2 regions of the Cupriavidus sp. 2KB_3 genome follow, and region 2 is predicted to be linked to the other one. Evidence: predicted binding sites of a transcription regulator. Region 2 holds the regulator's gene; the other holds the start of a gene.

Region 1 (4,936 bases), on a different contig from region 2:
TTCAAGGTCGTAGGCGTGGAGCGCGGTGCTGGCCGACTGCGCCGCCGGCGTGGGCACCAGCCGGAACGGCTGGGCCGGGTCCATCGGCAGAGACAGCGGCAGCGCGCGGTCGGGCGTGGTGCCGCCGAAGCCGACATCGGCGAGATAGCTCTCGTGCGCCACCTCCACGCGCAGCAGCATGTGCGACAGCCCGGTGGGCGGATGGTCCGGCGGCAGCCGCCAGCGCACGCGCGCGGCCAGGGGCACCACGGCATAGCCGAGCGCCTTGAGGGCGGCGCAGAACAGGGTGTTGAGCTCGAAGCAGTAGCCGCCGCGCCCTTCGGTGACGAGCTTTTCGAACACGTCCGACAGATCGATCCGTACCGGGCGGCCCGTCAGCGGATTCAGGTTCTCGAACGGGATATGGGCGAGCTGGGCCGCGATCAGCGCGTCCAGCGCGGGGCGGTCTGGGGTGGCCGGCGCGGCATCGAGGCCGATCCGCACCAGCCATGCCTGCAGCTGATCGGGCGAGAGCGGGGAGATTTCATCGACGGGAAGCATGGGTATCGCTGTCTCCGTGGGGGTGTGGGAGTGCCCCGGTGGCGGTTGGTTTGGCGAGAATGCCAGGCTGCGCAGACGGATTCCGCTTGGATTCCGCTTGGATTCCGCTTCGTCAGCGGTGGGGTAGACCCGGGCTGGCGCGCCCACTACTATAAGTCGACATCGCCACCGGCACCGATGCCCCACGCATGACAGGCATCCTCAGCCGGGCACCTCTCACAGGAGACGCCCCGTGAAAACCCTGATCGAGCATCTGTCGCATTACGCGGCTTATCACCGCGATCGCCGCAACATCGTCACCCATTTCGTCGGCATCCCGATGATCGTGCTGGCGGTGACCACGCTGCTGGGCCGGCCCGCCATGCCGCTTGGCGAGGGGGCGGCGTTGCTCACCCCCGCCATGGTCGTCTACGCGCTCTCGTGCCTGTTCTACCTGCGGCTGTCGTTCGGCTTCGGCCTCGCCATGGTGGTCATTCTGGCCGTATTCCTATGGGTTGGGGCATGGATTGCCGCGCTGCCGACGGCGGCCTGGCTCGCCTCGGGCATCGGCCTGTTCGTGGTGGGATGGATCATCCAGTTCGTCGGGCACTACTACGAGGGGCGCAAGCCGGCCTTCGTCGATGACCTCGTCGGGCTGCTGATCGGCCCGCTTTTCCTCGTGGCGGAGACCGCGTTTGCGATGGGCCTCGCCCGCGAAACGCACGACGCGATGGCCGCGCACGTGCACTGATCGGGTCAGATTCCGGATCTCCGGACACACGTCGCGCACGCCAAAGTGGGGGGACGTACCCCCTTTGCGCGTGCGCAAGGCCTGTTTGCAAGGCCGTTGCTGACGCAAAGCAGCGACAAAACCCGGGGTTTTCACTGGGTTTGACGTGCCTCATGTACGAAAACCCCTTGACTTGCGGTACTTTCCGCTATGATTCAGTGCGTACCGGCACCCGTGATTCGCAACGTGCCACTGCCGTAAGACGCAGCGATGCGTGGCGATGCGCCGGGACACATTCTTCAACTCACGTATATCGATATGGCGACCAAAGCGAAACCGACCACGAAGACTGCAACCAAGCCCGCTGCCAAGAAGGCACCGGCAACCAAGGCACCCGTGAAGGCTGCCGCCAAGAAGGCCGCCGCTCCGGCCAAGAAGGCTGCTCCGGCCGCTGCTCCGACTCCGAAGCCGCTGAAGGACACCTTCAACAAGTCGAGCCTGGTCGCTCACCTGGTAGCTCAGACCCAGCTGGAAGCCAAGGCCGTGAAGTCGGTGCTGGCCCATCTGGAAAACACCATCGTCAGCGCGCTGAACAAGAAGGGCGCCGGCGAATTCACGCTGCCGGGCCTGCTGAAGGTGACCGCGCAGCAAGTGCCGGCCAAGAAGAAGCGCTTTGGCAAGGACCCGTTCACGGGTGAAGAGCGTTGGTTCCCGGCCAAGCCGGCCAGCGTCAAGGTCAAGGTCCGTCCGCTGAAGAAGCTGAAGGACGCCGCGGCCTGATCGCCACGCATCTTTGGTAGTCCTGAAAACCCCACCCGCTCCGGCGCGTGGGGTTTTTTGTTGCTGGGATGCCCCGGCGATGAGGGCGGATCAGTACGCCTTGAAGTTGGCCGCCACGCGCTGGCGCAGGAAATCGCCCGCCGAGATGGCCGGGTACAGCCGCGCGGGGCCCTCGATCACCGCCTCGCGGTTGGCCTGGCAGAAGAACGCCAGGCTGTAGCGCGGGCCCATGTACTCGCCCGGCGCGGGGTTGCGCACGCGGTGGAAGTTGGACGGCAGGCGGTCATCGCTCCAGCGCATCAGCATGTCCCCGATATTGCACGTGATGACGTCCTCGTCCGGGGCGATGGGCGTCCACGCCTGCGCCTCCATCTCCTTGCCCGGGCAGACTTGCAGGCCGCCCTGGCCCTGGCGCTGGAACAGCAGGGTCAGGCAGTCGAAATCCGTATGGGCGCCGGCGCGCCAGAGTTCGAGCTTGTCTTGTGCCTCGGGCGGAATCGCGTAGTAGTGGAGCAGCCGCAGCGTGCTCTGGTAGTCCGGCGCGGCCGGGTCGTGAGCGCGCGTGAAGAAATCCGGATCGAAACCGAGCTTGTCGGCGAAGCAGGACAGGATCTTCATGCCGACCTCCCAGCACTGGCGCTCGAAGGCCAGCATGGTGGCCTGGAAGCCGGCCAGCTCCGCCTCAGTGGGCCACAGCGGCGCCATGTGCGGGCGGGTGATCTGGTAGGACTCCTTCTGGTCCGGCGTGCCGGTGGACGGCCGCACCTGCGCGCGAGACTCCCAGCCGGCGTTGTTGGCCTTCTGGAGCGGATACTGGCCCTTCACGGTTTCCGGCAGCGCGAAGAAGCGTTCGGTCATGGCGAAGGCTTCGCGCACGGCGGCGAGATCGATCCCATGGTTTGCCACCTGGAAGAAGCCGACGTCCACGGCCGCCTGCCAGAGTTCGTCGGCGATCTCGGCCTTGCGGCGGGAGTAGTCGGAGAGGTCGATGCGGCGAATCTCGCGCGCGCTGGTCTCGTGGCCTTGCGCGCCCATGCGCGATTCGCGGGCCAGTTCGTGGAGGGAGGAGGTGTCGTTCATGATCGTTCCGGAGTCAGGAAAGGGGGGCTGCGGCCCTGCCTTTCGCGCGATGACTGCCGGGGGATCTCGACCTCGGGATGATCTCTGGACGATCTCTTGAGCCCCGGTGCCAGTCGCGCAAGGGCGGGGCACGGACGTCAAGAGCAATTTCCTGCCGCGCACCGAGGGTGTGCGGTTGAACGCTTCTACTCTTCGGGGGGTGAGATTGCAGGTTTCGGGCCAGCCGGCTTGACCCGGGTTCGGGCCAGTTCCGGCCCGATGTGCGCCGTGATGGCGCAAGCCACGCCGCAGGATGGTGCGGCGCGCCCAAAAAAAACGCCGGCCCAGAGGCCGGCGTTCAGTTCTTCTCTCCCCACAAAGGGGAGGCAGAACCCGCTTACTGGGGTCCCAGCTTGCGGATCAGGGCGTCCAGCTTGCCCATTTCCTCTTCGGTCAGGTCCGTCAGCGGGGCGCGCACCGGGCCGGCGTCGTGGCCAACCAGCTTGGCGCCGGCCTTGACGATCGACACCGCATAGCCTTGCTTGCGGTTGCGGATGTCCAGGTACGGCAGGAAGAAGTCGTCGATCAGGCGACCCACGGTAGCGTGGTCGTCCGCCGCGATAGCGCGGTAGAAGTCCATCGCCGTTTTCGGGATGAAATTGAACACGGCCGACGAGTACACCGGCACGCCCAGCGCCTTGTAGGCAGCGGCGTAGACCTCGGCGGTCGGCAGGCCACCCAGGTAGGCCAGGCGGTCGCCGAGCTTGCGGCGCACGCGCACCATCGCCTCGATCTCGCCCACGCCGTCCTTGAAGCCGATCAGGTTCGGGCAGCGGTCGACCACGCGTTCCAGCAGGTCGGCGCCGATGCGCGAGTTGGCGCGGTTGTAGACGATCACGCCGCACTTGGTGGCCTTGCAGACCTCTTCAATATGGTTGGCGATGCCTTCTTCGCTGGCTTCGGTCAGGTAATGCGGCATCAGCAGGATGCCGTGCGCGCCCAGGCGCTCGGCTTCCTTGGCGTATTCGATGGCCACGCGGGTCGGGCCGCCGGCGCCGGCCAAGATGGGCACCTTGCCACGGCAGGTTTCCACCGCGGTGCGGATCACGTTCGAATAGTCCTGCTGCGTCAGCGAGAAGAACTCGCCCGTGCCGCCAGCTGCGAACAGGGCGGAGGCGCCGTACGGCGCCAGCCATTCCAGGCGCTCGATATAGGTGGACGCACGGAAGTTGCCCTGTGCGTCGAAGTCGGTCACGGGGAACGAAAGCAGGCCGTCCGAAATAATCTGCTTGAGTTCTTGCGGTGTAGTCATGTCGCTCATCCTGATCGCCACATGGCGAATAGTGTGGTTTGTTGATGGGGCAAGGCCCGTTTCGATGACCTCGCACCCAACTGCTGAGTGGATTCGAGATAAGTCATCGTACAACTAACAACTTGACGGTGCAAGGGCTAAGGGCACGATTGAGGGAAAACCCCGGCATTTTTGCTGGCACCGGGGGCGGGCACGCGGAGGCTGGCGTCACCTCGCCCAACCCGGCCGATCGCCCGCCAGACCGCAAGGAGATTGAAAGGGGCGGCAATCGGCCCGATGCCCGAAAGCAGGGCGATCTGCACCGATCTAGGGTAAACGCGCACTGTGTCTGACGGAACCGCATCCCTATAATCGCAGTCGTACGACGACATATCACAAGCCGGTCCACGCATCCTGCATCAGGTCCCCGGCTGTGAGGAGACCCCGATGAACGCAAGCCCCACTTCCAGCGCCGCCGCCGCGACTTCCGCCGAAGGCGCGCGCCGCACCAACGTCCGCTACTGGATTCTCCTGCTCATCTTCATTGTGACCACGGT
Region 2 (4,936 bases):
GCATGGCCATGACGGCCGTGGTGGACCCGGACGGCCGCGCCATCGGCGTGTTCACCGACGGCGACCTGCGCCGCCTGCTGGAAACCCCGCGCGACTGGCGCACCGTGCCCATCGGCGAAGTCATGCACCGCAACCCCCACGTGGTGAACCAGGACCACCTGGCCGTGGAAGCCGTGCAGATCATGGAAGCGAACCGCATCAACCAGCTGCTGGTGGTGGATGACAACGGCAAGCTCGTGGGCGCGCTCCACATCCATGACCTGACCCGCGCCAAGGTCATCTGAACGGGGCCGGCGATGCGGGACTTCTTCGGCAGGATCTCCGGTCTGGTCATGCGGCTGCTGCCGCTGCTGCTGATGGCGATGGTGGCCGGCAGCACGTTCTGGCTGGTGCAGATCAACTCGCCCCACGAGGACGAGGCCGCGCAGAACCGCGCCAAGCGCCATGAGGCGGACTACTACATGGACCGCTTCTCGGCCACGGAGCTGGACACCACCGGCGCCACCAAGATGCGCTTCACCGGCGTGAAGATGCTCCATTTCGAGGACGACCAGACCTACGAGGTGACCACGCCGGCCATGCGTGCCTACCAGCCGGACCGCCCCCCGGTCACGGTCAACGCGGACCGGGGCGTGATGAACGCCGAGGGCTCGGTGATCGACCTGTACGGCAATGCCTTCCTGGTGCGGCAGCCCGGCGTCGATGCGGCGAAGGACCCGCGCATGACCGCCGCGTCGCAATATTTCCAGTTGCTGGTCAATGACGACATCGTCAAGACCGATAAAGCGGTACAGCTCACGCGCGGGCCGTCGGTGATGACCGCCAACGGGCTGGTCTTCAACAATGTCACACGCGAAGTACAATTGCTCGGCAACGTACGCGGCACCATCGTCATGAATCCGCCGTCGGGGCAGGCCCGGACCACGCAGTAAGCACAACAACAAGCACGCCAGGCGCCGGCAACGGATCGCCCGTCATTCTCTCAGCTGACCACCATGACCCCATCCCTGACGACGTTGTCCTGTCGCCGCATCGTGCCCGCCCTGGCGGTGGCAATCGCCGCGCTTGGCGCGACCCTGGCCCAGCCGGCGCTGGCGGAGCGTGCCGACAAGGACAAGCCGCTGGTGCTGGAGGCCAACAACGCCAGCTATGACGATGTGAAGCAGATCTACACGCTGACCGGCAACGTGGTGCTGACCAAGGGCACGATGGTGCTGAAGTCTGATGCCGCGCAGATCCGCACCGACCCCGAGGGCTACCAGTACGCGGTGGCCACGGCCAACCCGGGCCGTCAGGCGTATATCCGCCAGAAGCGCGACGGCGTGGATGAATACATCGACGGCTGGGGCGACCGCATCGAGTACGACGGCAAGCAGGAAATGTCGAAGCTGATCGGCCATGCCCGTGCGGCGCGGATCGCCGGCGCCAAGACCGTCGACGAGATCCGCGGCGCCGTGATCACCTACGACAGCCGCAACGAGTACTACACGGCCGCGGGCGGCGACAACAACACCTCCACCGGCAATCCGTCCGGCCGCGTGCGCGCCGTGCTCTCGCCGCGCGCGGACCAGGCCAGCGGCGCCGCCGCGCCGCCGCCGCTGGAACTGAAGCCGGCGCCCGCGCCCGGCAAGCCCTGAACCCCGGACGCGCCCGCCGCGTCACGCATGCATTGACCTGATGAACGACTCCGCCACGCTCGCCCCGAACGCCTCCGCAGCCCCGTCGGCCGCCCGTACCGACAGCAGCACGCTGGTCGTGCGCCACCTGAAGAAGCGCTACGGATCGCGCACCGTGGTCAAGGACGTCTCGCTGGACGTGAAGAGCGGCGAGGTGGTCGGCCTGCTCGGCCCGAACGGCGCCGGCAAGACCACGTCGTTCTACATGATCGTGGGCCTGGTGGCGCTGGATGAAGGCGACATCGTGCTGGACGACCAGCACATCAGCGGCCTGCCGATCCACGAGCGCGCCCGCATGGGCCTGTCCTACCTGCCGCAGGAGGCCTCGGTCTTCCGCAAGCTCAACGTCGAGGAAAACATCCGCGCCGTGCTGGAGTTGCAGATCGAGAACGGCAAGTCGCTGCCGAAGGCGGAGATCGAACGGCGCCTCGATTCGCTGCTGGACGACCTGCAGATCGCCCACCTGCGCAACAACCCGGCGCTGTCGCTCTCCGGCGGCGAGCGCCGCCGCGTGGAAATTGCCCGGGCGCTGGCCTCCGCGCCGCGCTTCATCCTGCTCGACGAACCGTTCGCCGGCGTGGACCCCATCGCCGTGGGCGAAATCCAGCGCATCGTGAGCTTCCTGAAGGCGCGCAATATCGGCGTGCTGATTACCGACCACAACGTGCGCGAGACGCTCGGCATCTGCGACCATGCCTACATCATCAGCGAAGGCACGGTGCTGGCCGCCGGCCAGCCTGAGGAAATCATCGCCAACGAGTCCGTGCGACGCGTCTACCTGGGCGAAAACTTCCGCATGTGACCCATCGGCCGCCACGTGCGGCCGCGTTTCTTTCGGTCCACGGCGACAGCCGGGGGCGATCAGGAAGCCAGAGCGATAGGCGATAGCAATTTCCGTTCCATAGTCGGAAGGATGCGCATAGAATAGGTCGCATGAAACCGTCGCTTCAGCTTCGTCTCTCGCAACATCTGGCATTGACCCCGCAGCTGCAACAGTCGATCCGATTGTTGCAGCTCTCGACGCTTGAACTCCAGCAGGAAGTGGAACAGGCGCTCACCGAAAACCCCCTGCTCGAACGCGAGAACGACTGGATCGAAAGCCCGCTGCGGGTGTCCGCCGATGGCTCGGTCAGCCTCCAGAGCGCCCCGGCGCCGGCTTCCTCCGAGCCGCAGCCCAACGGCGACGCACGCAGCGAGGGTGCATCCGGCGGCGAGGACGACAACTACAACGACAACGGCAGCGAGGACTACGGCAGCGACTGGAGCCTCGACGACTTTGCCCGCCGCCCCCAGGGCGACGAGGACGAGAAGACGCCGATGCAGCTGCGCGACGCCGAGCCCACGCTGCGCGAGCACCTGATGGAGCAGCTGGCCCCGCTGAAGATCTCCGTGCGCGACAAGGGCCTTGCCATCTTCCTGGTCGAGTCGCTCGACGATGACGGCTACCTGAGCGCCTCGCTCGAGGAAATCTGCACCGAACTGCCCGAGGAACTCGAGTTCGAGATCGACGAAGTCCACGCGATCCTGACCCTGCTGCAGAGCTTCGACCCGCCCGGCGTGGGCGCGCGCAATGCCGCCGAGTGCCTCAGCCTGCAATTGCGGCGCCTGAAGCACCCGCATCGCGACCTGGCGCTGACCATCGTCAACCATCACCTGGAATTGCTGGCCGTGCGCGACTACACACGGCTAAAGAAAGCGCTCCAGGTGGACGAAATAGCACTGAAGGCAGCACACGAACTGATTCGCTCGCTGGCGCCGTATCCGGGGCATGCGTTCAACCGTCCCGAAGCCGACTTCGTGGTGCCCGACGTGTTCGTGCGCAAGAGCGGCAGCGGATGGATCGCGGCGCTCAATCCGGACGTCATGCCACGGCTGCGCATCAACGACATGTATGCGCAGATCCTGCGCGGCGCGAAGGGTGAGTCGGGGACGGCGGGCCTGCAGCAGAAGCTTCAGGAGGCGCGGTGGCTTATCAAGAACATCCAGCAACGATTCGACACGATCCTGCGTGTTTCTCAGGCAATTGTCGAACGTCAAAAGAACTTTTTCACGCATGGCGAAATCGCGATGCGCCCCTTGGTTTTGCGGGAAATAGCCGATACACTCGGTTTACATGAGTCGACCATTTCCCGGGTCACCACGAATAAGTACATGGCCACGCCCATGGGTACTTTCGAGTTGAAGTACTTCTTTGGGAGCCACGTCTCCACGGAGACTGGCGGCGCGGCCTCCTCCACGGCAATCCGCGCGCTGATCAAGCAACTGATAGGAGCCGAAGACCCCAGGAATCCCCTTTCCGACAGCCGGATCGCCGAACTGCTGGGCGAGCAAGGCTTCGTGGTCGCACGCCGCACGGTGGCCAAATACCGCGAAGCGCTCAAGATCCCCGCAGTGAATCTCCGCAAGACTTTGTAGCCGAGCCGCAACCGCCTGCCTGGTGCGGCTCTTTCAGAAGGAGAAGCGCTATGAACTTCAAGATCAGTGGACACCACCTCGACATCACGCCCCCGCTGCGTGAGTATGTGGAAACGAAACTGGAGCGAATTGTCAGACATTTCGATCAGGTCATCGGCGTGAGCGTGCTGCTATCGGTGGACAACCACAAGGAAAAGGACCGGCGCCAGTACGCGGAAATCAATCTGCATCTGAAGGGGAAGGACATCTTCGTCGAAGCGCATCATGAAGATCTGTATGCGGCGATCGACTGTCTGGTCGACAAGCTCGACCGCCAGGTCATCCGCTACAAGGACCGCGTACAGGGCCACGATCGCGAGGCGGTGAAGTACCAGATGGCCGCCCAGCAACTGACGCAGCAGTAGACCTGCAGGCAACCGGAAGCAGAGCGGTTGCCAACCCTGCAGAGGACTGAAAAGAAGAGCTCAAGCCGCGCAATCAGCGCGGCTTTTTTGATGGGCGCGCGCCGCCGCGGTGGCGGTGCGGGCACCTGGAATGTTTCGTTACCTTATTGCCACGCCCGAGGACGATCCGGGACACCCGGGAGCGGTCAAAATGGGAACAAGTGTTCGCAAGCCGCCCTGCTCGGTGTATGCTCCGCCATACAAATAACGACAGGACGGCCCCGGGACACCCCGGGTGGGCAAGCCGGCCGGCACGTCGTGGCACCGCCGCGACCCCGGCGCTGCATCGCAAAATCGCGGTGGAGCCCTGCTCTATAATGGCCGGACGCTCCAATGCGGGCGTCCCAGATAAGTTCTCGGTACCCTAGCTTCGCCACGTATCCGGCGGGACGGCCTTCGCGC

Evidence for each region. The regulator sigma-54, encoded in region 2, starts transcription at its own class of promoters, with help from an activator protein. The targets are predictions, from matches to a motif close to TGGCANGNAANCTGCTTT.
Region 1: a site for sigma-54 is predicted at 3,314-3,331, ahead of AB4120_RS17315 (isopenicillin N synthase family dioxygenase). Genes of this name have one in related genera too.

What each region holds. Positions count from the first base shown of each region.
Region 1 is NZ_JBFRHD010000015.1:115,568-120,503, reverse strand. It holds gene AB4120_RS17330 (arylamine N-acetyltransferase family protein) at 1-540, opposite strand, end outside; gene AB4120_RS17325 (Mpo1 family 2-hydroxy fatty acid dioxygenase) at 773-1,270, shown strand; gene AB4120_RS17320 (HU family DNA-binding protein) at 1,568-2,029, shown strand; gene AB4120_RS17315 (isopenicillin N synthase family dioxygenase) at 2,120-3,109, opposite strand; gene kdgD (5-dehydro-4-deoxyglucarate dehydratase) at 3,486-4,400, opposite strand; gene AB4120_RS17305 (MFS transporter) at 4,827-4,936, shown strand, end outside.
Region 2 is NZ_JBFRHD010000002.1:19,693-24,628, forward strand. It holds gene AB4120_RS01850 (KpsF/GutQ family sugar-phosphate isomerase) at 1-284, shown strand, start outside; gene lptC (LPS export ABC transporter periplasmic protein LptC) at 297-932, shown strand; gene lptA (lipopolysaccharide transport periplasmic protein LptA) at 996-1,637, shown strand; gene lptB (LPS export ABC transporter ATP-binding protein) at 1,678-2,478, shown strand; gene AB4120_RS01870 (RNA polymerase factor sigma-54) at 2,610-4,091, shown strand; gene hpf (ribosome hibernation-promoting factor, HPF/YfiA family) at 4,142-4,495, shown strand.